2 regions of the Eubacterium sp. Marseille-QA0814 genome follow, and region 1 is predicted to be linked to the other one. Evidence: a T-box and tRNA genes for the amino acid it is inferred to sense, from the RefSeq annotation. Region 1 holds a T-box; the other holds one or more tRNA genes.

Evidence for each region. A T-box is a leader RNA that pairs with one kind of tRNA and senses whether it is charged. The one in region 1 lies ahead of metG (methionine--tRNA ligase), so its partner is inferred to be a tRNA-Met.
Region 2: it has a tRNA-Met gene. The T-box ahead of metG (methionine--tRNA ligase) is inferred to sense a tRNA for this amino acid. The anticodon was not compared.

The regions. Positions count from the first base shown of each region.
Region 1 is NZ_CBCPMG010000001.1:1,837,075-1,852,506, reverse strand. It holds gene ACQY63_RS08560 (transaldolase family protein) at 1-119, shown strand, start outside; gene ACQY63_RS08555 (Yip1 family protein) at 271-1,245, opposite strand; gene ACQY63_RS08550 (LytR/AlgR family response regulator transcription factor) at 1,556-2,278, shown strand; gene ACQY63_RS08545 (sensor histidine kinase) at 2,278-3,534, shown strand; gene ACQY63_RS08540 (cyclic lactone autoinducer peptide) at 3,800-3,952, shown strand; gene ACQY63_RS08535 (accessory gene regulator ArgB-like protein) at 3,998-4,588, shown strand; gene ACQY63_RS08530 (hypothetical protein) at 4,952-5,404, shown strand; gene ACQY63_RS08525 (hypothetical protein) at 5,466-5,921, shown strand; T-box leader at 6,010-6,284, shown strand; gene metG (methionine--tRNA ligase) at 6,406-8,352, shown strand; gene ACQY63_RS08515 (TatD family hydrolase) at 8,427-9,203, shown strand; gene rsmA (16S rRNA (adenine(1518)-N(6)/adenine(1519)-N(6))-dimethyltransferase RsmA) at 9,283-10,152, shown strand; gene ACQY63_RS08505 (N-acetylmuramoyl-L-alanine amidase) at 10,625-11,323, shown strand; gene ACQY63_RS08500 (L-threonylcarbamoyladenylate synthase) at 11,420-12,487, shown strand; gene ACQY63_RS08495 (low molecular weight phosphotyrosine protein phosphatase) at 12,503-12,955, shown strand; gene upp (uracil phosphoribosyltransferase) at 12,975-13,604, shown strand; gene ACQY63_RS08485 (deoxycytidylate deaminase) at 13,710-14,198, shown strand; gene ACQY63_RS08480 (hypothetical protein) at 14,358-14,747, shown strand; gene trhA (PAQR family membrane homeostasis protein TrhA) at 14,987-15,432, opposite strand, start outside.
Region 2 is NZ_CBCPMG010000001.1:771,561-786,992, forward strand. It holds gene ilvC (ketol-acid reductoisomerase) at 1-954, opposite strand, end outside; gene ilvN (acetolactate synthase small subunit) at 1,041-1,523, opposite strand; tRNA gene ACQY63_RS03625 (tRNA-Thr) at 1,829-1,901, shown strand; gene rlmB (23S rRNA (guanosine(2251)-2'-O)-methyltransferase RlmB) at 2,008-2,748, opposite strand; gene ACQY63_RS03635 (Mini-ribonuclease 3) at 2,751-3,194, opposite strand; gene cysS (cysteine--tRNA ligase) at 3,224-4,636, opposite strand; gene cysE (serine O-acetyltransferase) at 4,656-5,279, opposite strand; gene ACQY63_RS03650 (GNAT family N-acetyltransferase) at 5,419-6,429, opposite strand; gene ACQY63_RS03655 (DUF2156 domain-containing protein) at 6,441-7,352, opposite strand; gene ispF (2-C-methyl-D-erythritol 2,4-cyclodiphosphate synthase) at 7,363-7,848, opposite strand; tRNA gene ACQY63_RS03665 (tRNA-Met) at 8,013-8,086, opposite strand; tRNA gene ACQY63_RS03670 (tRNA-Val) at 8,141-8,213, opposite strand; gene ACQY63_RS03675 (IS30 family transposase) at 8,485-9,528, opposite strand; gene ACQY63_RS03680 (hypothetical protein) at 9,598-9,972, opposite strand; gene ACQY63_RS03685 (ParB/RepB/Spo0J family partition protein) at 9,975-10,973, opposite strand; gene ACQY63_RS03690 (hypothetical protein) at 11,043-11,333, opposite strand; gene ACQY63_RS03695 (ParA family protein) at 11,534-12,352, opposite strand; gene mobP2 (MobP2 family relaxase) at 12,872-15,432, opposite strand, start outside.

The DNA.
Region 1 (15,432 bases):
TTGGTTGCGAAGTTATTGAAAACCTTATTAAGAATAAGGCAATTGATGCAGCAATCGATGTATTCAATTCAGATTTTGCTTCAATTACAGGCGAAGGGAAGACAATGGCTGATTGCTAATTCACAATCTCTTTCTAATAGGCGGGTTTCACCTACGGGTGGCCCGCTGTTTTTTTTATATAATAAGAAATTCCTTTAGAATTTCTTATTATATAAAAAACGTTCCACTAGGGAAGCACACTCGTGCGAAAGGAAAAATGTTGCTTTCCAATTAAAAATCCCAGTCACTATAACTATCATAGCTACTATATCCGCCTAAACTATTAGAAATAGATGAACCTACCATTGATGCAGCCATTGAAGCTACAATCGCAACGGCAACAATAGTTAAAACAAAAGAAATTAATAAAGCATATCCTTTTTTGTCAGAGCTAATATCAGCTAAATCAATATAGCTAATTATAAACATTAAGGATGCATATATCATTCCGACATATAAAACTAACATTCCCAAAAGCGGAATAATCATCATTAATATAACTGAAACCACAAGTACGATAGTATTAATAAAAGCATTAACACCTACTAATGAAACAGCATCGCTGAATTTCATCGAACCTTTAAAGAATGTACTTGTTGTTAAAACGAGTAAACCAGCCAATGCAAAATAGTAAGCTGCAAATATTAAAGCAAACATAAGTGAGACTGAAAAAGCAGAATTACTTATAAGCGAACCCAAAATAGGTATACGGTATAAAGCTGTTGCACTTGTACTAATAAGTATAAAAAACATAAGAAATGTTACGATTATATTTGTGCAAATCATTAAGATGCCGTAGGTAGAATCTTTCTTATCTGCGAATTCTTTTGCAATACCTGTTGGTGATTTAAAGAAACTTGTGAATTTTGAAAAGATGAATTTAAACTTTTCAAAAACAGCATTTGCTTTACCAGCTTCGAAAGTTGCTTTAGTATCTGAGGAGTTACTGTTTGCATTTTCATTAGTTGCTGACTGTGAATTGCTATTCTGATTTTTATCTTTATTGCTTGAAGAATTATTATTTTCAGAAGCAATGGAGCTCTCTGCATTTACAGAATTAATGTCAGATTCTGGGTTGCAAGTGTTTGGGTTTGTAGTTTCATTATTAGAGTTTTGTGCATTTGGATTAGTTGTTACATTATCCTGGCAGTTGCACACTTCGCCGTCTTCTAGCGGTTTACCGCAGTGGATACAAAATTTTGCCATTGTTATCCCCCTCCTAAATTATTATTAAAATATATTTAAACAGATTATTATATGAAAAGAATTATAAGAATCTGATTAAACGTTACATAAACTTAGATAATTGTACAAAAAAAAGGAGTAATATGTCAAATTATGCAAAAAGCTCATAGGATAAATACAAAAAAATAGTGTAGGTAGTCAATAAATATTTTAAAATATTAGAAAAATAAGGTCGAAAAGATTCATAAATAATGATAAAATAAAGATTATATGAAAAATTGTACAGACAAAAGGATAAATGTAAAAAAGTGTTCAGGAGAAAGGAATCTGTATGCATATAGTAGTGTGTGATGACGATAAAGGTTGTTGTACAAAAATAGAAAAATGGGTGAAGGAATACAAAACTATAGAAAGTGTCGATATAACAGTGGACGTTTTTTATAGTGCAGAGACTTTAATTGAAAAAATGAAAACAGGATATTTTTTCGACATGATATTTCTAGATATAGAATTACCGAAAAAAACAGGAATTGATTTAGGAAAAATTATTGTAGAAAAATATGATGAACGCTTAGTAAGTATAGTATTTATTTCAGGTAAAAATATTTATTGCGAAAAGCTGTTTGATTTGGAACCGCAGAATTTTCACTTGAAACCTATAGAAAAAGAAATGGTTTTCAATGATTTGAAAAAATATGTGGATAGAAATAGAAACAATAGAGCAATTTTAAAGTACAATGAAAACGGTGTGAAGAAGGGTATATACATTGGAGATATAATTTATATTGAGGCTCGTGAGAAAAATCTGGATGTATATACTAATGATGGAAAGATGACACAAATTCGAGGAAGCATCAAGAACATAGAAGATGAATTTGGCATGTATTACATAGTTAAGTGTCATAAATCCTATGCAGTAAATGCAAAGTATATAGAACGTTATGTTAATAAAAATCTTATATTGAGTAATGGAAAAACTATAGCTGTTGGCAGAAAATATGTACAAAAAATAAAAGAAATATGGTCTAAGTACGAGGAGGATTCGTTTAGATAATGGAAACTATAATTTTTTTAGCAACAGGAATTTTACAGGTATATGAAATAGATATATTATGTAAAGGTTTTTTCAAAGAACAGAGAACTAATAGGATACAATCTTATATGGCATATTTTATAACATATTGTCTCATATCTTTTCCATATTTACTATTTAATATTCCGGTATTAAATACAGTATGCTCTTTTTTAGGAATTATCGTAACGGCTATTACATATAAAGGAACAGTTAAGAAACAAATAGCATCTGTATTTCTATTTATGGCGACAATGTGTTTGTCTGAAGGGATAGTGGCATTTGGTGTAGGAGCCTTTACCCCGGAAGTATTCCAACGAAATGAGTATTATTCATTAACAGGAACAGTGTGCCTTCCAATCGTTCAGCTTGTTGTAGTATTGTTGTTGAGAAACTTTAGCAACATACGTGACGGAGAACATATTTCAGCAGTATATTGGATAATATCAATATTCCTACCAATATCATCAATAGTAATGTTTTATCTATTTTGTAGAAATATAACACACAATGATGTTGCAATTATAACTTGTGTAATTATTTTGATTGTTATAAATGTTTTCGTTTTCTACTTATATGATGAGGTGGCGAAAAATTACAAGTTAGAAAGTAAAAGTAGAGAGCTGGAGTTACAAACAAAATATCAGGAACAACAGTTGAAAACAATGAATGATTCTGTTGAAAAAATCAGAGCATTAAAACATGAATTCAAGAAACATTTTTCCATGCTGGAAACTTTAAGTGAAAGTAAAAATTATGAGGAACTTAACAAGTATTTGCAGGAAATTAATGCAGGCTTTAATCAGGCAAACAAATATATAGAGTCCGGAAATATAGTAATTGACAGCATACTAAATTACAAACTTCAGGAAATGTATGAAAAGGACATAAAAGTAGACACAGAAATTGTACTGCTGGAAAAACTGGACATATCATTTTATGATTTCAATATTATTCTGGGAAATCTCCTTGATAACAGCATTGAGGCAGCAGAACAAACAGAAGAAAAGTACATAAAAATTTATATAACCTATAGAAAACACAAATTAGACATTGAGATACATAATACTACAAATAATAAAGTGGATATGAACAATGTAAAGACAACCAAAAAAGATACAGTAAATCATGGGTATGGAATCAAAAACATAAAAGAAATTTTGAATAAGTACGAAAGTGTATATGATGCAGAGCAGGATGGAAATATGTTCAAAACAAAAATGTGCATTTTCATGTAAAAAGATAACCTTAAAAAGTTTTTATTTTGAAAAGCTGCTTAAATTTTATTATTAGGATATTTAAGTAGCTTTTTCTATATGATAGGAAGTCCTTTTATGCTACTTATAAATCTACAAATTCCGAGAAAAAACAAGAAAAATTTCTTAAATTGCAAGAAAAAAGTGTCGTTCATTCCCAAAAAACTACCGTTTATCGCAAAAGTGAACTTTTGGGGCAAAAATGTGCTATCGTATAAGGCATAAAAAGGAAAGGAGGAAAAACATTATGAAAAAGGAAAAATTTATAAAAGGCTTTGCAAATGTTTTAGCTGCTGTAGCTGTTACAGTAACATCTGGTGTTGCAACAACAGGTTGTTTTGCTTTTTTACATCAGCCGGAACTTCCAAAGGGAGCAGAAAAACTTAGAAAATTCAAATAGGAAAAATTTAATTGGTAAGATTTAAAAATTACCATGAAGTAACAAATGAAAAGAACTACAAAGGAAATAGATAAAATGACAAACATGCTAACTAATTTTATTATTCAGCATAGCGATGTTAAAAGGGAAGACGCAGACATAATCGCATTCGGCGTAAAATATGGATTAATTACATTGGCAGAAATATTGGGAATGGTTGTTATATCTTTTCTTATGAGAGAACTTATTCCGGGAGCGGTTATATTAATCGCTTTTATTTCTATTAGAGTTTATGCAGGTGGCTATCATGCGAAAACTTTACCAAGATGTGTCGTAATGTCCACCATTTTGTTTACATTGATAATTCTTGGTTATAAAATGTTATACTTGCCGATAATTGTTAAGGGACTAATTGCATTATTTTTGGGAGTATTAATATTGATATTTAGTCCGGTTGAAAATGATAATAGAAGATTATCTGAAAACGAGAAAAAAGTATTTAAAAACAGAGCGCTTCTTTTCTATAGCATAAGCTTGATAATTTTTATGTTAATCAAAAAATTATCCAACATATTAGTGTGGGCGTATTTGATGATTCTTGTAGTGTTAATTTGGGGCATTGTAAAAGAGAGAATGAAAATGACTAGCGAGCGCTAGGTTGAAAATGAAGAACAAAAGAAAGGAATCAACAGGCAGAGGATGGCGGCTTTGGCGCTTTGAATAAACACTGGCAGTTGGTTTTGTGAAAAGCTTCAAAAAATCTAGGAGGATAGGTTTTTTGAGGCTTTTTTGATAAAATAAGAAAAAAAAGAATAACAGAAAAATAGCAAATAGTTTTTGATAATAAGAAGGAATTAAAAAAATGGGGAGTTGATATAGGAGACAGCAAAGAAGGAAAAGATGACTTTTTGTGTTATTCTTTTGGGTATGAAATTAAAAGAATATATCATAGCAAATATAATGCAGATAGAGAGTGGGATAATATTTTTTAAATAACATTACACAGGAAAGGGGCATTTTATGTCTAAGAAAAGAATTCTTATAGGTATAATAATTTTATGCCTAATGACAGTGGCAATATTTTGTATAAATGACTACAGACATCAGGAATATTATCACGACATAGAAAAAATAGTATCAGAATCTATAAAGGGAAATATAGATAGTGATGCCATAGACAGTGAGGCTGGGAAGAAATTATATGATTATGTACAAGATATGTATAAGGAATATGATGGCTTAGACGTAAAAGAAGCTGAAGGTTTATGGGATGAAGCAGACTGGAATGAAAAAACAGTTTGGATTAATGAAACTTTTAGTGGAAAGTTAAAGAATTCCTCAAAATCAGAAAAGACTGAGAATGCAGAGAGCTTTAAGATATTTTTTATTATAAAAAACGGCAATGTGTATATCAAAAAAGCAGGTGTATCTGTTAGCGAGGAAGGTGAATATATTTCTGATTTGGATAAATAGGTTCGTTTAATACAACCATGAAGATATAATAAAATTTATACAGGAAAGATTGGTAAAAATTATGGAGATATGTCTTGCATTAATCGCATTGATTGTAATAATTCTTATTTGCTTTATTGTGAAAAAGGTTACAAAAAATAAAAAAAGACCAATATCAATTTTATTAATTATAATCGGCGTTATAGTTGTTAGTGCTGTAGGCATTGGTTTTGTAAAATTCTCAAATGATGAGCAGTATGTTGTGGTCAATGAAAATAATCAGGAAGTATCAATAAAGTTAAAGAATCATAAAGATTATTTTGGATACAAGTTTTATAGATTTAGCAGTTTTGATTCAGAAGAAAGCGTGCTTAAGGAACTTAAAGAAAATGGTTATAATGCATATTATGATGAAGATACAAAGAAAATTTTAATAGAGTATGAGAATGACACTTTTGAGATTAAAAAGGAGAAATCAGAAAAATTGTTGTTTGTAAATCGATACAGTTATATTTTTTGTAAAAATAATGGAAATTAGTGTAGGTATAAATCCAGCTAAAATTCCACGATTTTACTAAATACATAATTGACAAACTACCTATAAAATAATAGAATTAGTGGGTATGACAAACGCGTTGAAAGGAAGAGTAAACTCTAACAAAGCTAACAGAGAGTTCTGGTTGGTGAAAAGGAACAGTGGAGTGAAAGTTGAAGATGGCCCTGGAGCGGTGAAGGTGAGTATATTATATGAGCCGTCAACGGTTACACCCGTTATAGTGTTAATGAGGTCTGAAAGTTTAACATATTTCATTGAAGATATTTTGATGATTGATTATGAATAGATAATGAAATTTCAGATAAAGTAAAGTGGTACCACGAAGTCAACCCTCTCGTCTTTACAAGAAGACGGGAGGGATTTTTTTCATATAAAAGGAAATTCTATTAGATAAATTTCACAGTTAGACTGTAGAGAGTGTAGAAATAAAATGGGATTTCAGAAAAATAGTAGAAGGAGAAGTAAAATGAGCAAAACATATTATTTAACAACAGCAATTGCGTACACATCAGGCAAGCCACATATTGGCAATACTTACGAAGCAATTTTGGCAGACAGTATTGTACGTTTTAAAAGACAGCAGGGATATGACGTAAGATTTCAGACAGGAACAGATGAACATGGACAGAAAATCGAAATAAAGGCAGCAGAAGCAGGAGTAACACCAAAGGAATTTGTTGATAAAACAGCAGGTGTTATTAAAGAAATCTGGGATCAGATGAACACATCATATGACAAATTTATTAGAACAACAGACCCTGACCATGAAAAACAGGTTCAGAAAATCTTTAAAAAATTATATGATCAGGGTGATATTTATAAAGGATATTATGAAGGAATGTACTGCACACCTTGTGAGTCATTCTTTACAGAATCACAGTTAGTTGATGGAAAATGTCCTGACTGTGGAAGAGAAGTAACTCCTGCAAAGGAAGAAGCTTACTTCTTTAGAATGAGCAAATATGCAGACAGATTAATTGAACACATTAACACTCATCCTGAATTTATTCAGCCTGAATCAAGAAAGAATGAAATGATGAACAACTTCCTTCTTCCGGGACTTCAGGATTTGTGCGTTTCAAGAACATCATTTAAGTGGGGCATTCCTGTAGACTTTGATCCGGACCACGTAGTTTATGTATGGATTGACGCATTATCAAACTATATTACAGGATTAGGATTTGACCTTGATGGAAACAGTGATCCAATGTTTGAAAAATATTGGCCTGCAGACCTTCATTTAATTGGAAAAGATATTTTAAGATTCCATACAATTTATTGGCCAATTATGCTTATGGCACTTGACCTTCCACTTCCAAAGCAGGTATTTGGACATCCTTGGTTATTGCAGGGTGATGGTAAGATGAGTAAGTCAAAGGGTAATGTGATTTATGCTGATGATTTAGCAAGTATTTTTGGCGTAGATGCAGTTAGATACTTTGTACTTCATGAAATGCCATTTGAAAATGATGGAACTATTACATGGGATTTAATGGTTGAGAGAATGAACTCAGACCTTGCAAATACATTAGGAAACCTTATAAACAGAACAATTTCAATGTCAAATAAATATTTTGGCGGCGTTGTTGAAAACAAGGGTGTAGAAGGTGACGTTGATGCAGACTTTAAGAAAGTTGTATTAGAAGCACCTGTTAAAGCAGCAGAAAAAATGGATAAATTACGTGTTGCAGATGCAATTACAGAAATTTTTGCATTATTTAAGAGAAGTAACAAATATATTGATGAAACAATGCCTTGGGCTTTGGCAAAGGACGAGACACAGCAGGACAGACTTGCAACAGTTCTTTACAATTTAATTGAAGCAATTAATATTGGTGCAAGTTTACTTGAGCCATTTATGCCTGAAACATCAGCAAAGATTTTAGCACAGATTAACGGTGCACCAAGAGCTTTTGATGATATGACTGAATTTGGTAAATACCAGTCAGGAAACAAGGTTGTAGAAAAGCCTGAAATTCTTTTTGCCAGAATGGACCAGAAGGAAGTAATGGAAAAAGTTAAGGAAATCGAGGAAGCACAGAAGGCAGAAGTTCAGGGAGAAAAATATCCTGAAGTTGAAAAGAAGCCTGAAATTACAATTGATGACTTTGACAAAATCCAGATTCAGGTTGGTGAAGTTATTAAGTGCGAGCCTGTTAAGAAGGCAAAGAAACTTTTAGTTTCACAGATTAAGATTGGCGCAGAAACAAGACAGATTGTTTCCGGTATTGCAAAATACTATAAGCCTGAAGAAATGGTTGGAAAGAAAGTGGCTGTTATTACTAACTTAAAACCATGTAAACTTTGTGGTGTTGAATCACAGGGTATGATTCTTGCAGCAGGAGATGACGAAGGAAATCTTTCTGTTGTAACAGTTGATAAGGATATTGTAGCAGGAAGTGAAATCTGCTAAAGTTATATGTAGGTTCGGGGCTTTGTCCCTGAACCCATTAAAGCAATAGTGCTTTAGCATCAGGAGGAAATAAAATGATTTTTGATACACATGCTCACTATGATGACGAGGCTTTTGATGACGACAGAGAGCAACTTTTAGAGAGAATGAGAAACAGAGGAGTTGAGTATATTGTTAATGTTGGAGCTTCAATGGCATCATGTAAAAGCACAATAGGTTTAATTAGAAGATTTCCATATGTATACGGAGCGTTGGGAGTACATCCTGACGAAGTGGCTGAGCTAACTGACGATGATTATAATTGGTTAGCTAAGAGCGTGTATAAACCTAAGATTGTAGCTGTTGGTGAAATTGGATTGGATTATCATTGGAATGACAATAGGGAGCAGCAGATTGCAGCTTTTGAAAGACAGATGGACATTGCAAGAAAAGCAGAACTTCCAATTATTATTCACAGTAGAGATGCTGCAAAAGATACATACGATGTAATGAAGTCAAATAAGGCAGATGAAATTGGCGGAGTTATTCATTGTTTCTCATATACTAAAGAAATGGCAAAGCAGTTTTTAGATATGGGATTTTATCTTGGAATTGGCGGCGTTGTTACTTTTAATAATGCAAAAAAACTTCAGGAAGTTGTGGAGTATATGCCTATGGACAGAATGGTTATAGAAACAGATTGTCCATATCTTGCACCTGTTCCAAACAGAGGTAAGAGAAATGATTCATTTAATCTCCCTTATGTTGTAAGTAAAATTGCTGAAATTAAAGGTATAAGTTCCGATGAGGTAATTGACATAACAAGCGAAAATGCAAAGAAGTTATACGGAATTGTACAAAATCAAATATAAATTTGATTAGTGAATTAAAGCAAATTAAAGTTTTAAATTAATTTTATATTAATTATAGAAGTAATTAGTGAGGTATTATATGGCATATTTAGGTTCGCCTAGTGCAACTAAAGAAATTATTAATAAATACAGTTTTGCTTTTCAAAAAAAATTTGGACAAAACTTTTTAATTGATTCTAATATATTAGAGAGCATTGTAAGTGCGGCTGATATTACAAAGGATGATTTCGTCCTTGAAATTGGACCTGGAATTGGAACAATGACACAGTATTTATGTGAGGCAGCGCGTCAGGTAGTGGCTGTTGAAATTGATAAAATGCTTATTCCAATTTTAAAAGATACATTGTCTGAATATGATAATGTAGAAGTGATTAATCAGGATGTTTTAAAACTGGACATTAAAGCTCTTGCACAGGAAAAGAATAATGGAAAGCCAATTAAGGTTGTAGCTAATTTGCCATATTATATTACAACACCAATTATTATGGGCTTGTTTGAAAGCAAGGTCCCAATTGAAAGTATTACCATTATGGTACAAAAGGAAGTTGCCGACAGAATGCAGACAGGTCCCGGTTCAAAAGATTATGGTGCTTTATCTCTTGCGGTTCAGTATTACGCAGATGCTAAGGTGCAGTTAAATGTATCAGCGTCATGTTTTATGCCAAGACCTAATGTGGATTCTGCAGTAATCAAATTAACTGCTCATGAAAAGCCGGTGGTTGATGTTGACGAAACATTAATGTTTAAAGTAATTAGAGCAAGCTTCAATCAGAGAAGAAAAACGTTAGTCAATGGCTTGAAAAATTCTTCCGAATTGGACTACACAAAGGAAGAAATAGTTCAGGCAATTAAAGCTATTGGCAAAGAAGAAAACATCCGCGGAGAAAAGTTGACTTTAGAAGAATTTGCTGCATTAAGTAATAGCTTGAAGGTGGTAAGGGAGAAATAAAAATAAATGAAAACCTATTGGATAGAAAGAATATCTGATAGGTTTTCTTTTATTTGGAAGTTTGCTGATTTGATATAGTAGATGGTATAATAAATAAGGATTGATGAGTGAGCAGGTTTTAAGTATACCGTAACGATATAATTATTTTAAAGGAGGGCGAGTTATGATTTACTAAAATTAAAGAAAAGTGCATTTGTTGTTGGAACGATGACGGAACTGTTAGAGGATGGTTTTAAACGAATTGATGTGCCGGAAAACGATTTAAAATTATTAAATTCGTTAATAAATTAATCGATAATATAAAAAATATTTTAACGGAGTTGTATTGTGATATCAGTATAGCTTCTTTTTTTATACAATAAGTGTAACACGCATTTTTGATGTTTCAAAAACATATAATTTACAAAAATAGGAACTGCTCTATTGGTAAAACATGATATCAGTAAAAAGTTATAAAAAAATGGAAATTTTCATGGCGATTATTCTGCTTGTTTCCGTAACTGCAATTGCCTGTAACATGGAAAAAGTAGTGAAAGAGCCGACAAAAGAAAATGGCGAAGTAGTAACCACAAAAAATTTTAATGGAAAAACTGTTGTAATTGATCCAGGGCATGGTGGAGATGATCCGGGAAAAATTGGTGTAAATAAAGAGAAAGAAAAAGATGTGAATTTGGCTATTAGTAAGAAGCTTTTTCAGGTACTAAATGAACAGGGGTATAAGGTTGTACTAACCAGAAGCGAAGATGTTGTTTTGGGGGATGGAGTTAAGTTTTCTAAAATAAGGGATTTAAATAAACGCTGTGAAATAGTAAACAACGCCTATGAAGAAAATAATAAATGTATTATGGTTAGTATTCACCAAAACAGCTTTACGCAGACGTCAGTTCATGGAGCACAAAGTTTTTATTTTCAAAGGTCAGAGCAAAGCAAGCTGCTAGGTGAAACTTTGCAGAAAATCCTAAATGAAAAGGTAAATGATAAAGAAAAAAAGGCAAAGCCAAATGACAGTTACTATATTTTAATAAATTCAAAATGTCCGGGAATAATTGTAGAGTGTGGTTTTTTAAGCAATAGCGATGAGGCAACAAAATTGACAAATGAAACATATCAAAAAGAGCTGGCAGAAATCTTGAGTGAAGGCATTTCTACATACTTTAATATGCAGCGATAAATGGCGATTCCTGGTGAAAAGATAAAGGGGTCTAACGTTGTATTTTAGATGTAATTATGATAAAATAAAACGGATATAGGTCAGGTGAGGCGAGAAATGAACACGAAGATAATTAACATTGATAAAGACAATATAGATGGGGAAGCATTAAAGGAAGCAGGGCAGATTATTCGAGATGGAGGCCTTGTTGCATTTCCAACAGAAACGGTTTATGGATTGGGTGCAAATGCACTTGACGCCCAGGCAGCTATGAAGGTTTATGCTGCGAAAGGACGCCCATCAGACAACCCATTAATTGCACATATTTGTGACATAGAAATGCTGAAACCATTGGTAAAGAAAATACCACCGGTGGCAGAGAAATTAATGGATGCTTTTTGGCCGGGACCACTTACTTTAATTTTTGAGAAAAGCGATATTGTTCCAAAAGGAACAACAGGTGGCTTGGATACTGTGGCTATCAGATTTCCAAATCATCCTATTGCAAGCAGATTAATTAAAGAAGCCGGAACAAGCATTGCGGCACCAAGTGCCAACTTATCAGGTAAGCCAAGTCCAACACTTGGTGAGCATGTAATCGATGATTTGGACGGTCGCATAGACATGATTATTGATGGTGGCATGGTAGGAATGGGATTGGAGTCTACAATTATAGATGTAACAGTAGATCCACCTCTTGTTTTACGACCAGGATTTATAACATACGAAATGGCAAAGAAGGTTGTTAGCAACCTTGAGATAGATCAGGCCATTTTGAAGAAACCGGTAGAAGGTTTGAAACCAAAAGCTCCGGGTATGAAATACAGACATTATGCACCAGCAGCAGATTTTCGTATTTTTAAAGGTGATGCGAATAAAGTTGCTCAGCACATAATTGATTCAGCTAATGCAAAAGCTGAAGAAGGAAAGAAGACAGGAATAATAACAGCTAACCAGCATTTAGGATTGTACCAGGGAAAAATAAATGAGAACATTAAGGTAGTATCTCTGGGCGATTTGGACAAGCCGGAAACAATAGCAAACATGTTGTTTAAAGCGCTTCGCGATTTTGACAAAGAGGGAACTGAATTCATTTTTGGGGAAGCTTTTTCAGAGGACAACATTGGATGGGCTATTATGAACAGGCTTACAAAGGCAGCTGGTTATAACATAATGGATGTGTAGCAGTTCGGAGGAAAAATGTTAGAATATTCAAAAGTAATATTTGTAACTGATACAGACACTTCGTTAGGACCATTGGCGGCAGCTCTACTTAAGCATTATTTACCACAGGAGAGAGCTACTATTGAGTCTAAGGGACTAGCAGTGTTATTTCCGGAACCTATGAACCCAAAGACCGTTGCCATTGCAGCGTCAAAGGGGATTGAAATTGACAGAAGTTCAGTTCAATTAACAGGTGAAGATTTTGGAAAAGATGTATTGGTACTTGTATTAGACGAAACAAAGAAGCAGGGCATTTATGATGACTTTGCTGAAGCAGTGAATGTCTATACACTTAAAGAGTATATTAATGAGCAAGGAAGTATAACTAACCCGGATGGTGGGGAACTTGCTGATTATGCGAAACTTTATGATACGGTTGATGAAGTGATTATAAAGTTGGCGAATAAGTTAAAACATAATAAGATATAATATGTACGGAGGAAGAAACATGGCAAAGATAATGATAATGGATCATCCATTGATTCAGCACAAGATTGGAATTATCAGACAGGCAACTACAGGAACAAAGGATTTCAGACAGTTAATAAGCGAAATTGCAATGCTTATTACTTATGAAGCAACAAGAGATTTGGAGCTTGAAGATGTAGAAGTTGAAACACCTATTTGTAAAACAACAATTAAGCAGTTAGGTGGAAAGAAACTTGCAATCGTTCCAATTCTTAGAGCTGGTTTAGGTATGGTTGATGGTATGCTTGCGCTTATTCCATCAGCAAAGGTTGGACATATTGGTCTTTACAGAGATCCAGTAACAGCAGAACCTCACGAGTATTATTGCAAGCTTCCTGAAGATTGCGATAAGAGAGAAGTTTTTGTGGTAGATCCAATGCTTGCAACAGGTGGTTCAGCTATTGCAGCAATCCAGATGTTAAAGGATAAGGGCGTTAAGAACATTAGACTTATGTGTATTATTGCAGCACCTGAAGGAATTGAAGCTTTTGAAAAGGCTCATCCGGACGTAGATGTTTACATTGGTGCAAAAGACGAAAAATTAAACGAACACAAATATATTGTTCCAGGTCTTGGCGATGCAGGAGACAGAATTTTCGGAACAAAATAGTAACTAGAAATGAAGAAAGACTTTTCTTAAGGAGAAGGATTTCTTCATTTTTAATATAAGAAGGATTTTAAATATGAGGGCAAAACATGATTGGAGGACGAGACAATGAGTAACAAAAGAAAAGACTATATTTCATGGAACGAATATTTTATGGGCGTGGCATCGTTAGCTGCGTTGCGCTCAAAGGATCCAAATACTCAGGTGGGAGCCTGTATTGTAAGTGAAGATAACAAGATTTTGTCAATGGGATATAACGGACTTCCAATTGGCTGTAGTGACGATGAATTTCCTTGGAATAGGGAAAGCGACGATCCTTATGACAACAAATATTTTTATACAACTCATAGCGAACTAAATGCAATATTAAATTACCGCGGTGGTAGTTTAGAAGGGGCAAAAATATATGTAACTTTATTCCCTTGCAATGAATGTGCCAAGGCGATTATTCAATGTGGCATAAAGGAAGTTATTTACGGAGACGACAAATATGGCGACACTTCATCTGTGAAAGCTTCTAAAAGAATGATGGAAGCAGCGGGAGTTAAATACACACCATATGAAAAGTCAGGAAAGGAAATAAAAATAAAGTTGTAGAAGTTTTATATTTTATGCGGTAAACCTGTAACTAGGGTGCGGTATAAATTATAATTTAGTTGATTTACAATTGTAAAAATAAAAGTAAAAGGTATATATTTGTAGTAACAAATAATTGAAATCTGAATAGTATAAAATGATAAACTATTAGGATTGATTATGGACTATAAATATATACCTTTTTACGTTCAGGGAAATGCAATAAATGGATTTTATTATGGACAATGGAATCAAATGTCAGACAGAGATATTGATTATGTTAAGGAAATGTACCCGGTAGCTTTTATGACAATTCAGGATTGGGTTGAAAGAGAGTGTGACAAACAGGAGTTTGCAGGAAGTCTAATGTTTGATGAATATCCCGATAAATTAGGTGTTTTGCAAATGGTAAACAACATATTCAGGCAGGTTAAGGAAGAGGAAGAACAGTGTGGCGACGGAGAAAACTGTATTAAATATCCGGATGATCAGTGGCTTAAAGATATAATTATGGTTTTGCTGTTAAATGAAATGTACAGAAGAAGGCAAAACAGAAGAAGATATTATTGAAAAATCGTAAAATAGAAGAATATATTATTAGAAAGATATTGTTGGAAAAGAGCAAAATGGAAAGAAATTACCCTATTTTATTTTCGAAAATGTGTAGTTATTTTCATTTTTGTGCAAATAAAAATTTTATTACACAAAAAATCTGGAAGAAATAACACTCTTCCAGATTTTATCTTTTTAGATCGTTAAACTTTTATAGAAAAGTTTGAAGACTTATAAGTTTATCGAAAATTATAAGATTATAGAGCATAAAGAATAATTGCAAAGAAATGCAAAATGCTGCCTGCAACAATGAATACATGGAAAATAGAATGCATCCATTTTTTAGTTTTGCCAAGTCCGTAAAGGATAGAGCCTACAGTGTAGGCAACACCTCCGGCAACAAGTAAAATTACTCCCCCCAGCGACATGACTTCGTAAGTCTGCTTTATGAAAAATATAATTGTCCAGCCCATTGCAAGGTAGCAAATCATGGAGAAAACACTATATTTCTTTAAATCAATGGCTGTAAGTGCACAAGCAATAATTGCGCAGCCCCAAACAATTCCAAATAAAACCCACGCAAGTGCAGGATATTTAGGTCGCATAGCAACTAATAAAATCGGTGTATAGCTGCCGGCAATTAGAAAATAAATGGTGCAATGGTCTAAAACCTGCATTACTTTTTTGGCCATACCCGGTCGTA
Region 2 (15,432 bases), 1.1 Mb from region 1:
TGATGGATGTTCTGAAGCTAACTTTCTCATTGCCTTGAAGTGTACCTGACGGCCTGCTGGTGACATGTCAAGTAAGAATTCTTTTGCGAATGTTCCGTCCTGAATGTCTGAAAGAACTTTCTTCATTGCTTTCTTTGTATCTTCTGTTACAATCTTTGGTCCTGTTATGTAATCACCGTATTCTGCTGTGTTTGAGATTGAGTATCTCATTCCTGCAAATCCTGACTGGTAAATTAAGTCTACGATTAATTTCATTTCGTGGATACATTCGAAGTATGCGTTTCTTGGATCATATCCTGCTTCACATAATGTTTCGAATCCTGCCTGCATTAATGCACATACACCACCACAAAGTACAGCCTGTTCTCCGAATAAGTCTGTTTCTGTTTCTGTTCTGAATGTTGTTTCAAGAACTCCGGCTCTTGCTCCGCCAATTCCTAATGCGTATGCTAATGCCATGTCTAATGCTTTACCTGTTGCATCCTGTTCTACTGCTACTAAACAAGGTGTTCCTTTTCCTTCCTGATATTCTGAACGTACTGTATGACCAGGTGCCTTTGGTGCTACCATTGTTACGTCTACATCCTTTGGTGGATTGATGCATCCAAAGTGAATGTTAAATCCATGTGCGAACATTAACATGTTTCCTGCTTCAAGGTTTGGTTCAATGTCCTTCTTGTACATGTCTGCCTGTAGTTCGTCATTTATAAGTATCATTATAATGTCTGCCTGCTTTGCAGCTTCTGCAGCTGTGTATACCTTAAATCCCTGCTTTTCTGCCTTTGCCCATGACTTACTTCCTTCATATAATCCGATGATTACGTCACATCCTGATTCTTTTAAGTTTAATGCATGTGCATGTCCCTGGCTACCATAACCGATGATTGCAATCTTCTTTCCATCTAATAATGATAAGTTACAATCTTCCTGATAAAAAATTCTTGCTTCTGACATTTCTTTGCCTCCATATGTATATTTTTATTTTATTATAGTTAAACTATAAAATAATCTTTTTTACCTAGCCTATTCCTAAATCGACTTTATTTAACACCTCTTGCTAAACCTGTAATACCTGTTCTTACAAGTTCTAAGATTTCGTAATCTTCTAATAAGCTTAAAAACGCTGATAACTTTGACTGACTACCTGTAATTTCAATCATTACACTTTCTTTTGCTACGTCTACGATGTTAGCTCTGAAAATTTCAGTCATAGCCATAACCTGCTGTCTCTGTTCAGGTGTTGTCTTAATCTTAACTAAAATAAGTTCTCTTGTTACTGAATTAGATGGTTCTAAAACATCAACTCTTTTAACATCTTCTAATTTAGTAATCTGCTTTATAATCTGTTCAAGAATGTCATCATCACCTGTTACAACTATTGTCATTCTTGAATAAAGTGGATTCTCAGTTTCACCAACAGTTAAGCTGTCAATGTTGTATCCTCTTCTGCTAAATAAGCCTGCTATTCTGTTCAATACACCTGATGTATTGTCAACTAATACTGATAAAACTTTCTTGTTCATAATGTATTCCCCTTTTCTCAGTTTCTATCAATTAATACTATCACATATAACATTTTTGTCAATGAAACGTATTTATCATTCCTTGTAAATTTTATCAAAAATTTATCCTATTTACAATATATGAATATAACATTTTTTCTTGACCTTTTTTAATATATTTCATATCTGTTTTATACAGCAAGAAATTTATCCACATTTTCTTATTCCCCCAAAGTGCTCCATTAAGGACGCACACTTGTGCAAAAAGAAAATTATTCTGTTGACTAAAAAATATAAATTTTATATACTAATATTTGTTGTGGCAAGCTGCCTTGGCTCAGTCGGTAGAGCGTCGCCTTGGTAAGGCGGAGGTCGGGGGTTCAAGTCCCCTAGGCAGCTTTATAGCTAAAAAGAGTGCATTAAAACTTAATGCACTCTTTTTGATTTCAGTTATTTATTATTTATACAAGCTACTTTCATAATCATTTGAAAGTAGCTTGTATTTTTATTTCATTCTCTGTCTTACGATTTCATACGCCAAAACTCCTGTTGCCACAGAAGCATTTAATGAATCAATATCTCCGAACATGGGAATTGATGCAATAAAGTCGCATTTTTCTTTTACAAGTCTGCTAACACCTTTTCCTTCGTTTCCAACAACCAAACCTATAGGTCCTTTAAGGTCTAAATCGTACATTGTTGTGCCACCCATATCTGCACACACAAACCATAAACCTTTATCTTTTAACTCTTCTATTGTTTTTGAGATGTTTGTAACCTTGGCAACCGGTGTGTAGCTAACTGCTCCGGCTGATGCTTTAACTGCAGTTGCCGTAAGTCCTGCCGCTCTGTGTTTTGGAATAATTACACCATGGGCACCTGCTAAATTTGCTGTACGGATAATTGCCCCTAAATTATGTGGATCTTCAATATCATCTAAAATAACAACAAATGGTGGTTCCCCTTTATCTTCTGCCTTTTTCAAAATATCATCAACTGTTGCATATTCAAAAGCTGCAATATATGCAATAACTCCCTGATGCTTTCCTGTTTCTGACATTTGATCAAGTCTTTCTTTTTTTACATAATTAATTATCGTATCGTGTTTTTTTGCTTCACGTAAAACAGTGTTCATTGAACCTTCTTTGCAATGTTCCAACACAAACAACTTATCTACTGTTTTCCCGGCTCTGAAAGCTTCAATTACGGCATTTCGTCCCTCTATTACAAATTCCTCGTATCTCAAAATTAACCTCTCTTATTTTCTTCGTTATTCTTAAATCTGCTAACAGCCATTTTTATAAGTTCCATCATTCTGTCTGACTGCTTTGTTAAATATAACCATCCCATTAGTGCCTCAAAACCTGTTGCAACTCTGTAATCAGACATTGATGCATTCTTGGCTCTTGTAATTGCCTTGGCATTTCTTCCACGTTTGTAGATTTTCACTTCTTCTTCTGTTAAATCATCCATAATTAAATGAATCATTTCTGCCTGTGTTTGGGCTTTGACTAGATTAGAAGCTGCCTTATGTATTTTGTTTACCTGACGGTTTGCCTCGTCAACAATTACTGTTCTAATGATGATTTCATATATTCCATCACCTATATAAGCCAAAGTCAAAGGAGAATAATCAGTAATTGTTATCTCCTCTAACTCCATTTTGTTTTTTATTATCTCAAATAAATCCATGTTTTGAATTATCTCCATTTTCGCTAAACTTACTTTTCAATATGGTAAGTTGTTCCTTCACGTGTATCCTTTAAAATAATTCCCTTAGAAGCTAACTCATCTCTAATTGAGTCTGCTGTAGCAAAATCTTTGTTTTTCTTTGCTTCTGCACGCTTAGCAATCATTTCATTAATGTATGTTTCTAATTCGCTGTCAATATTTTCTTCTTTCTTTTCTTCAATAGCACCCTTTGTAAGGTCTAATGAAAGAACTTTGTCAAAATCATTTATAATAGCTAATTTTGTTGCCTCATTAGTATCTTCTTTTAATACATCATATACTAATGTAATACCTGAAGCTGTATTTAAATCATTTCCAACAACATCAATGAACTTTTCTTTGTATTCCTTTACTAATTCCTGATTTATTTCGCCATCATTTGTAAGCTTGCCAATACGGTTTCTTAACTTCTTATAGCCGGCAGCTACAGAATCAAGTACCTGGTAACTAAACTGAAGTGGTTTTCTATAATGAGACTGTAAACAGAACATTCTGTACACAACAGGATCATAACCTTTACTTTCTAATAATGAAACTGTAAGGAAATCTCCCTTTGACTTACTCATCTTACCACTCTTATCATTTAAATGATGTACATGGAACCAGTAATTGCACCATTTATGACCTAAAAATGACTCACTCTGTGCAATTTCGTTTGTATGATGTGGGAAAATATTATCAATTCCACCACAATGTAAATCTAAATGTTCTCCTAAATGTTTAATACTAATGCAAGAACATTCAATATGCCATCCAGGGTAACCAACACCCCAAGGACTATCCCATTTTAACTCTTGATTATCAAACTTTGATTTTGTAAACCATAATACAAAGTCTGTTTTATTTTTCTTGTTTTCGTCTTCATCTACATCATCTCTTACACCAACCATAAGTTCATCTTCATCATGACTTGTTAATGTGTAGTATTCTTTAAGCTTTGATGTATCAAAATATACATTACCACCTGCTACATACGCATAATCTTTTTCAAGAAGAACCTTAATCATATTAATAAATTCATCAATACAATTTGTTGCAGGTTCAACTACGTCAGGAGTTTTAATATTTAATTTTTTGCAATCTGAGAAAAATGCATCTGTATAGAATTTGGCAATTTCCATAACTGTCTTATGTTCTCTTTTTGCACCCTTTAACATTTTATCTTCGCCAGTATCAGCATCACTTGATAAATGGCCAACGTCAGTAATATTCATAACTCTCTTTACGTTGTAACCTTCATAACGCAACTCTTTTTCAAGTACATCTTCCATAATATAGCTACGAAGATTTCCAATATGCGCATAATGATAAACTGTAGGTCCACATGTATACATGCCAACCTGTTCTTCTGATATAGGTTTAAAAACTTCTTTTTTCTTTGTTAAAGTATTGTAAATTTTCATATTATCTCCTTTATGTAGACTATTTGTTTTTTAACTTTTCTATTTCATCGTTTAATCTCTTTAATTCATTTTGTACAGGATGTGGAATGTGTACCTGATCTAAATCATTGTGCTGAACCGGAACATTATCCTGTTTTACCACAATACCCGGCACCCCCACAACTGTACAGTTTGGTGGTACTTCCTCCAATACAACAGAGCCTGCTGCAACTTTTGAGTTGTCACCTATTGTAAACGAACCAAGAACTTTCGCTCCCGATCCAATCATAACGTTATTGCCTATAGTGGGATGACGTTTTCCTTTTTCTTTGCCGGTACCTCCAAGGGTAACTCCCTGATATAAAGTAACATTTTCTCCAATTATTGCAGTTTCACCAATAACCACGCCATGACCATGATCAATAAATAAACCTTTACCAATCTGGGCTGCCGGATGAATTTCTATACCTGTCTTTCTGGCTGTTCTTTGTGATATGCGTCTTGCTCTAAAAACTTTTCCTTTTAAATATAGCTTATGAGCTTTTCTATAATTATAAATTGCCCAAAAACTTGGATATAATATTGCCTCAATATCTTTTTTTATTGCAGGATCTCTATCCTTTATTACTTCTACTTCTTCTTTGTAAAATTTTAAAAATCCCATTTTAATCTCCAAACTAAATTCGTCTAATTACTATATATGCATTATATTTTTAATTTAATATCTTATCAGTCAAATACTTAATTAATTATGACACTACAATTCTTTATAATACCACAATTTCTAAAGTATACCACTTTTCTTAAACATAATCGTTTATGAAAAAGCTGTCTTTTTTACAAACCGTTGGAAAATTTGGTATTTTTTTATAGCCAAATATGTGTGCTGTAAGTTCTCCAATACTAACATCAAAATCTACATCTTCCTGATTTTCGATTTTGTCCAGCTTAACACTTCCATGATGGAAATTCATCTTAAAGCATCCATTATTTTCGTTTAAAATCGGATCTGTAATCCTTATTGTTCTTTCTTTAAAATCCTTAAAAGATAACAACCTCAATGTTTTTCTAATATTAATAAGTCTTGCCATTGCGTATGGTTTTCTAACATCACTTTGCCAACTAAGAGTCTGCAAACTGCTGTCTAACACTTCTTCTAATATTTCACCATCTATAAATATTCTGTACCCAACAATTACTTTCTTTTGGATAAACAACTCTATTTCGCCATTTTCAACTTCAACTAACTCAAGCATTTGCTTAAAATAGTCTAAATCTTTTGATAAAGCAATGCGATGGTTACTGTCCATTGCCTGCTGTGCAAAAATTGATAGCTTTACTAAATCTGACTTTTCGGCTTTTCTTCTAATAACAGAATGGCTTGGCTTTCTTCTATGCTCTTTCTCCATCATTTCCCGCTTGTCCATAACAAATTCGAAACCGAATTTTCTATATATTTCTGCATTTTCAGGACTTGATGGAATTAAATATGTAAAAACATCCATATTTAAAAACATACTTGAAATAACGTCCTGAAATATTTCTTTTATATATCCTTTTTTTCTATATTTTTCCCATGTAGCAACTGCATAAATGTAAGTTACATTTGTTTTCAGGTTTCCTACAACTGCATCTTTTGGAATCAAATGAATAGCAGATACAATTTCACCATCCTTTTCATTAACCACTACCTCGTTTTCACGAATTCGTTTGTCAAAGTAGTAATCAACAAACTCTTTTGTATCTTCTTCAAAACAATGCTCATACAAATCTCTTATTTTTGTTTTTTCATTATTCTCAAGTAATCTTACCATAACCACTCTCTCTACTTCTGAATTATTGTGTATTTCTCTACCATATAAATAGGATTATATGATAATTTGGATTTTCTAAGTCCCTCAATTCCCATGTCGTCTTCTCTGTTTTCTTTTCCTGCCAGTGGAAATGCTTCAATTAAAAACTGGCTACAAATATACTGATAAAGTCCTCTTATTTCCGGATTTGCCTTTTCTACCGGCAGATAAACCATATCTTCCTGTTCATAATAATTTCCTATGCAGAAAGACTCTAATTTGCCATCTACATACACACCGCCAATTTTGTAATCAAAAACTTCTTCATTATCCAAAATATATTTGATTCCTTTTGCTTCACTGTCTATAAACTCATGTTCTTCAGCATGACTTTTTGTTTCTTTCCATTTTTCCAAATATTCTAAAATTTCTTTTTCATTTTCTTTACCTAGAATCTTAAATGAGTATCGACCTTCATATTCTTTCTTAAAGGCATTTAGATGATTTTTCTTCTTGTGGTATTTTTTGCCACTGAAAGTTCTTAGTTTTTCAGCATCATATACATAATCGTAGTATGTTCTGTCAGGTATTACTATATATTCATCTTCCGGCAAATCTAAAGTTTCAAGAGCCTTCTTATCAACAAGGTACATTGTTAGTTTCTTCTTTAATACATTGTTGAAATAGTCCTGTGTTTCAAGGAAACATTCTTTCAAGTCTTCTTCCCTGCAACAAGGCACTGATGAATAGTATTGATTATCTTCACTCTTTGCCACCCACATTAATCCATGTTCATTTGTAAAATACCATGTTGGATAACAATTCTCCCAAAGGAACAAATCAAGTATATTACTGTCTGCCGTCTCCGGTCTTCTTAAATTGTAATATTCATTTATTTGGTTGTAGTCCTCTATTTTTATTTCGTGTAATTGATAATCTTTCATATTTTGCCTTCTATCTGTTATGTATATTCTCCTCTAACAATACAATAGCCTGTGATGAAATTCCAAGTCCTTCCCCTGTAAAACCTAACCCTTCTTCTGTTGTTGCTTTTATGCACACCTGATTCACATTAATATTTAATACATCTGCCACATTTTTCACCATCTGTTCCCTGTAGGGAGCAAGTTTCGGTTTCTGGCATATAATTGTTGCATCAATATTTCCTATTACATAATTATTTTCTTCTAATAATTTTCCTACATGCTTCAATAATTTAATACTTGAAATATCCTTATACTGCGGATCAGTATCAGGGAAATGTTTTCCTATATCACCTAATGCTGCTGCACCAAGTAAAGCGTCCATAATTGCATGAACAACAACATCTGCATCTGAATGTCCAAGAAGTCCGTACTCGTATGGAATCTCCACTCCGCCTAATATTAATTTTCTGTTTTCTACTAATTTATGGACATCATATCCCATCCCTATTCTCATAGTATTCTCCTATTAAATTATATTTTTCCGCAAAGATGCTTTTATTATACCACACTTTTTAATAAAATCATTATATTATGTACAAAAACGAAAAAAGTTATCTAAGCCCTTAGTTTTGGTAAAAAAAAACCTAAAACAAAAAAAATTTTAGGGCAATAAAAAAGTAGCGAGAGGGGGATTCGAACCCTCGACACCACGGGTATGAACCGTGTGCTCTAGCCAACTGAGCTATCTCGCCACAATGAATAACACATAAGTGTTAATTATTAAATTGTCATTTGAAAACTATAAATGGGACCTACAGGGCTCGAACCTGTGACCCCCTGCTTGTAAGGCAGATGCTCTCCCAGCTGAGCTAAGATCCCATTGCTTTCAAACTGCTTTATTAATATATACTTTTGAGCGAAAATTGTCAAGCACTTTTTTTATTTTTTTAATATTTTGTAAATGTCAAGTTTAAACGCAAATAAATTTTCCAAAATAAAAAAATAACTTTTTTCAGAATAATTTATCTAAAAATCAGTTATCTTTACCCTCTAATCCTTATATTGTTTTTATTATATATTATAAAAGACCAAACTATCCCCTATATGGATTATATTCTTGTTTTTACATATTAATCATTAATTATTATTGTTAAATTGCCTGCTCTAACTTATACATTTCATCTGATGATTTCCATCCTAATATTTCTCTCGGATATTGATTAATCCAATTTTCAACTTTTTGTACTTCTGATTTTGAAACATCATCAAAATTAGTTCCTTTTGGAAACCACCTTCGTATCATTCTGTTTAGATTTTCATTAGAACCTCTTTCACAGCTTCTGTACGCATGACAGTAATATATTTTAGTACGTTTTCGTTTTTTGTTACGTCTGCTTCTTTCCATTCCTTCCCAGTCAGAAAACTCTGTTCCGTTATCAACGGTAATACTTTTAAATGTTTCCCTGAATCTCTTTTCGCCTAAATCTCTTTCAATTCTGTTTAATGCCTTTACCACTTCTTCAGATGTATGATTATTTAAAAGTCTTATGATTTCCTTTCTTGTTTTTCTTTCAGTTAAAACAAGCAGCGTTTTCTCTACTTCTCCCTGAGCTCCAACAACAGAATCCATTTCCCAATGTCCTACTTCTTCTCGTGTTTCTATCTCCTTAGGTCTTTTATCGATGCTTGTACCTTTACTAAATCTTTTCTGTACTTTTTGTTTTCGTTTGATTTTCTTCTTTCTTCTATATGGAAGATCCGCCAATACAACATTTGGAAAGACACCTGCTTTAATATAGTTATAGAATGTTGTAAGGCATATCTTTGTCTTATATTCCATTCCGTCCCTTTTTATTTCTTCCATGATGGCTGCCGGTGAATAATGGTAATCTGATATCATCATTTCAACATATTCGATAAATTCTTCATCTTTTTCATGCATTATTCTTTTTCTTCCGCATTTACGTTTATTTTCTTCGTATTTAATCTGACCTTTATCATAGCTGTAAATTTTCTTTTCCGACCAGTCAGAACGATTTCTTCTTACTGTCTTTCCTCTTTTAATTTCTCTATATATCGTTGAATAATGATATCCTAACTGTTCAGCTATTTTAACCGGCTTCATTCCTGACTCATACAAAGCTTCTATTTGTATTCTGTCTTCTCTCCTAAGTTGATTATACTTTTTCCCCATATCTTCATTCTCCTATGTACATTAAAAAATTTAGGAAGCAAAACTGCTTCCTAAACCAAAACATTTATTTTATTTTCTTGTTATTTCTATGTTGCTGTCATCCATCGTAATAAGTAAAGCACAATAATTAACTAACGCCTGAAAAAAAGCTTGTGAGAAATTAGCTCCCTGCTCTTCTGCAATCTCTTCAAGTATTTTTTTCTGTGTTTTATCTATATATCCACAAAGCAATGCATCACGCCTTATGTATTTTGGATTAGTTCTTTCCTTTATTAAAATTCGTGGATCTATGTGATTATCTCCATTGATAAAATTTCTTACAGCTTTTCTTATAAATACAACCTGTGTTAATTCTTCCCTGACTGTCAGGTATTCTACCAACCTTAAGCATTCTTCAGTAATGTATGCTGAAAATGCAACTGCATTTTTTCTCGTTCTCTGCATGGCTATCCTTTCACTATTATTTTTTCTAACTTATTTATAATCTTATGATACTCTGCTTCTTCTCTCTCCGTTAAAACAACTTTTCCAGAAGCCAGTGCATTTTCTATATTTGCAATATCATCTACAAACTGCTCCGAAGTAAGTTCTTTTGTTTCTTCCTTGTCCCTGAACTTTTCAACATCTGACGGTTTGATTTTTGTATGTTTTGATTCTTCCGCAAGCTTTTTCTGCTCACTTGATTTTAACATACTCGATGCTTTTTCTGCAACTCCAACTGATATGTTATCATCCAACATTGCGTTGAGCAAATCAGGATCTGCATTATTCTGTACCTTTTCGAACTTGTTTATTTGTCCTCTGGACATTCCGGTTGTTTCTGTCAGTATATCTCTGGTTGATCTACCTTTTATCTGAACTTTGCTTTCTTCTCCATTTTCATCTTCTCCGGTAATTGATTCAACACCTTTTAATCTTAACTCTTCAATTATCTCTTTCCACGCCTGCAATTCATTATACTTATCAGCATCAGAATATTTTCTTGCCTCTTTGTTTGTAGTTATGATTGCATATTTTTCCTTGTTTTCATCTGACAGTGGTAATTTAATTTTATCTAAATCTTTTACAACGCATGGAATCAATGTATATTCATTCCAATCCTCTACTGTGTCATCTGCGATTAACATATCAATTGCTGTGATTCTTCTTTCACCCCCAAGTAACATATAATTTCCATCTTCAAGTCTTCTTACGTTAATTGGTTCGGCGAGTCCATAGTTTTTGATTGACTCTTTTAACTCTTCTATATTATCAATGCTGTAATTATTTTTTGGATTCTTTTTAATTTTCTTTCTTTCAATATTCGAAATTTTCAGCTTAACAATGTCTCTGCTCTTGTCATCCAATAAATCATCACCAAGCATATATCTCTCTTCTGGAATTGTATTTTCCTTTTTGTTTTCTTCTCCAAACCCGCTTATTGAATTTATACTAAACTTTCCCATAATTATTCTCCTTCATATTTTTAACTTTAGCGGTCATTAATGACCCCCTTATTTTTCTATCCTCATCGATTAAAATGTCATTATAAATAATAACACAGTAAATATAATTATCACATTCATTGACAACATATATAAAGCCATTAACGCCAAATTTGTATTACTGCCAATTACCATAGCGAGAAATCCTAAATCTACAAAAAATGTTTGCCATGAAGCTTTAAATGCCATGAGTAATCCTTCTTTGTCATTTTTCTTACGATACCGATATATTCCATATATCATAATTATAATACTTGCTACTTCCATTAGTCCTAACATAAAGTAAGGCATTTTATCAAGTATCTTTTCTAAATAATTCATAAATTTTCTCCTAAAAACAGTTTATTATAAAAATCAACATTTCAACTATAATAATGCTCATAAAAGCCAAACATCCGCCATATATGTACATCTTTGAATCTTATATAAATCCTAAGGATAAAAGTACAACACTCCAAAAAAAAGCTAAAATTTCAAATACTTTCATCATAATAAATTTTCTCCACAACCCTTCCGTTCTTTTATGAATTTCTTTTTAAAATATATTTAGTAAGTTCTATATAATCTTCCGTTACCTTGCATTTATTTTTTCCTGAATCATATTCAAGTAATGGTTTTTGAACAAGACTACATTCTTCTATATTTTTGCTGCTTCCAATTGTTATAGGTAATATATTATTTCCAAACTTGCTTTTCATGATTTCGTAAACTGCTTTGGAAACATTCTTTCTTCCATTCCATTGTGTAAAAAATATTCCGCCTATTTTCAGTTCTGTGTTATATTGTGAAACAGTTTCAAAAACACTCGTAACAAGTCCTACTCCCAACAATGAGCCGCCATCGCATTTAAGCGGAATATATAATTCATCTGCGGCTGCTAAACCATTCATATTTATTAAAGATAGTGAAGGGCTTGTATCAATTATGCAGTAATCATATTCATCATCTAATTGAGCCAGTTTGTTTTTCAATTTGAATTGTTGTGGGGATGCCACATCAGATTTAATTATGTCCTCTGCCTTTGATAATGTTAGGCAGCTTGGTATTATATCAAGATTTTTATATTTCGTTTTTACAATACAGTCATGTATGTCTGCATCTTTATCTAATAGAAGCTTTTCCACCCCTATATGATTTCCACTATTTCTTCCTTTGCATATGTCTTCGAAAATTTCAGTAAAGTTAATTTCACTAAACATCATTGAGCAGTTCATCTGTGGATCTAAGTCTATATTCAAAACTCTCTTTCCAAAATATTCTGCCATCATATGCGATACTGTGTTTACTGTTGATGTTTTTCCTACACCGCCTTTGTTATTAAAAAATATAATTGTTTTCATCTTTCCATCTCCTTTGTATGTTGTTCAATATATAACGTATACTATCATTGTATTATTATATTGTCAATGTATTATATACATCTTTTTTACATTTTCTCGAAATATGTGGTCATTAATGACCACCTGCTTTTTCATGCTCTTTTATCTTACTTTTGTTGATTTCAACTCTAAGGGGTCATTAATGACCTCTAAACTTTTTCTGTCTCTTTTATCTCGCTTTTCGTGATTCCAACTTAGGGGGTCATTAATGACCTCTAAACTTTTTTTGTCTCTTTAATCTTGCTTTTCATGATTTCAACTTAGGGGGTCATTAATGACCTCTAAACTTTTCTGTCTCTTTTATCTCGCTTTTTGTGATTCCAACTTAGGGGGTCATTAATGACCTCTAAACTTTTTTGTCTCTTTAATCTTGCTTTTCATGATTCCAACTTAGGGGGTCATTAATGACCCCTAAACTTTTTTGTCTCTTTAATCTTGCTTTTGATAATTCCAACTTAGGGGGTCATTAATGACCTCTAATTATTCTTTCTCTTCTCCTCGTTGCATCAACATTTCATGCTCTCTTAAATTCTGTCTTCTCTGCCATTCATTCTTCATTGACTTCTTAAGAAATTGTGCTGCATTACTTAACAGCATTGCACTTGTTAATCCGATACTGCTACCATGTTCTTTTAAAACATACTGATTTTTCAAAAAATTCTGTGCAAATTCATTTCCCTGTTCAGCAGCATTATTAATCCATTCCATTCCCAATGTTCTGTTCTGATTTACGACATTACCTGCCAGATATGTTATTCCAAGTGTTACTGCCGCAGAGCTGTTTCCATCTTTAAATGACTGTTCTAAATAAGCTATACCTTTTTGCGCATTAAACACACTACCATCCTTATCTAAATACATCTTACCGAGATAATACTCTGAATATGGTTTTAGATATTCGTTGGAACACTTCATGAATTCTTTTTCTGCTTTTTCATAATCCTTTCTCTCATAATTAATTTTTCCTAAAATATAGGAAGCAAATTCGTTGTCCTGCTCTGATGCCATATTTAAAAATCTTTCTGCCTTTTCCATATTTATCTCAATCTTTTCTCCCCTGTAATATTCTCTTCCAACGTAATATTGTGCAAAAACATTTCCGTCCTCAGCAGACCTTTCAAGGTACTTGATTCCTTTTACAAAGTCATGTTGTTCATAACTCTCATCCATATAAATTTTTCCAAGGTTATACCATGAGTATTTGTTATCACTTTTTTCAAAATGTTCTATCGCCTTATCAATCTGATTATCATTCATATATAATTTGCCTAACTTGTAGGAAGCAAATTCGTTACCATTGTCTTCTGCCATTCGATACCATTTAACTGCTTCATCCAAATCCTGCATTCCATATTTTTCTGATGCATATACATTTCCAAGTGTATACATTGCCATACTGTTATTTGCTTTTTCGGCTGCATCTTTCAGGTACTCAATGGCTCCCGGTATTTTATCCTGATAATTTTCTTCAATATATATTTGTGCGAGTTTATTCATTGCATACACATTTTTGGCTTCTGCTGATTTTTCCAAAAATTCTATTCCTGTCTTTTTATCCTCATCAACACCCTGACCTTTTATGTACATCATTCCGATTCTGTATTCCAAATTGTCATCTTCCATTTTCTGCTCCATTGTCATGAAACCTACAAAAGCCTGATCGTATAACTCATTTTGGGTGAAACCGTATTTTTCAGTAACCTCTCCCTGCTCAATCATGTTTGCAGCCTTATATGAGGCGTATGCATTTTCATCACTAATGGAAACGAATATCTTATAAGCTGCATCATAATCCTTTTCTACAGCCTGACCATAATATAACATTTTGCCTAGCATGTACTTAGCATAAACATTGTCCGGAGCATTATTAAAACATTCAAGTGCCTTTTCGTAATTCTGTTCAGTGCCTAAGCCATAATAATGCATCTTTCCAATTCTGTAATTCAAATACTGTTTATTTTTTTCTCCACCTTTCAGCTTATAATTAAATCCTTTTAATGCTTTTTCATAATACTTATCAGCTGTGGATTGACTGATTTTTCTTCCTCTTCCATTTCTATAGACTTCGCCTAGTTCATATGTAGCAAGAAGATTTCCCTTTTCGTGTTCAGTAATCAATAAACTTATTGCTTTTTCATAATTAGGATTTTTATCATGTATTAATCTTTTTGCCAGTTTATAATTTTTGCTCCATTTATAATACACTTCTTCCATTTCAACTTCCGGTTCTATAAAGTTGTCAACATCTTCTGCCAAAGAATCTTCTGAGTTATTTAATTCTGTCCTGTTTGCTTCTTCAATGATTCTGTCAATTTCAACTTTTTCATTTTCAAATATGTTCTCTTCACCAATCTCCTTTATTGTTTCTTCTTCGAGTTTTCTTATCTCTTTGTCATAATTTCGTATTTCCTTAAGAACCGCATTTCCCATTCTGGTATATAAATCTTTTAGTTTATTATTTTTATAATCTTTTCCACTGTCACCATATGCTGTCCTGTATACTTGCTGTTGTGTTTCGATTCTTTCAAGAAGTTCCTCATATTCTTTAGCATGATATTTTTCAATGTACATTGTTGTTATTTCGTCTATGTTATCCCTTAGTTTTGCAATAATCGAATTATTATAATTCCACAGATTTCTGCTCACATCCGGCATCATTTTATAAAGTTCTTCAAATTTATTTATAAACTCCTTGTCAGTAGATATTGGATGCTCCTTCTTTTGATTTACAATACTGTCTCGAATTATATTGTTTATCTTGATGTTGTTTTCTTTATCATTAACTAATTCCTTAACAACATGACTTTTACACTTCTCAATACTGGACTGTTTGAATCTTCCTTTATATTCCATCTTAACAACAGGTTCTCCCTTGTCATCAAGGATAGGTTCTTTTATTCTCTTCCCTTTTTCATATCTGTAGTTATACTGAACATACTCTTTCTTTTCTCTCATTGGAACAGGCTCAACCGTTGCTACGTGTATATGAAGATTGTCTGTATTAAAATGGATTGCACCTGACCAAACAGCATTTTCTAATT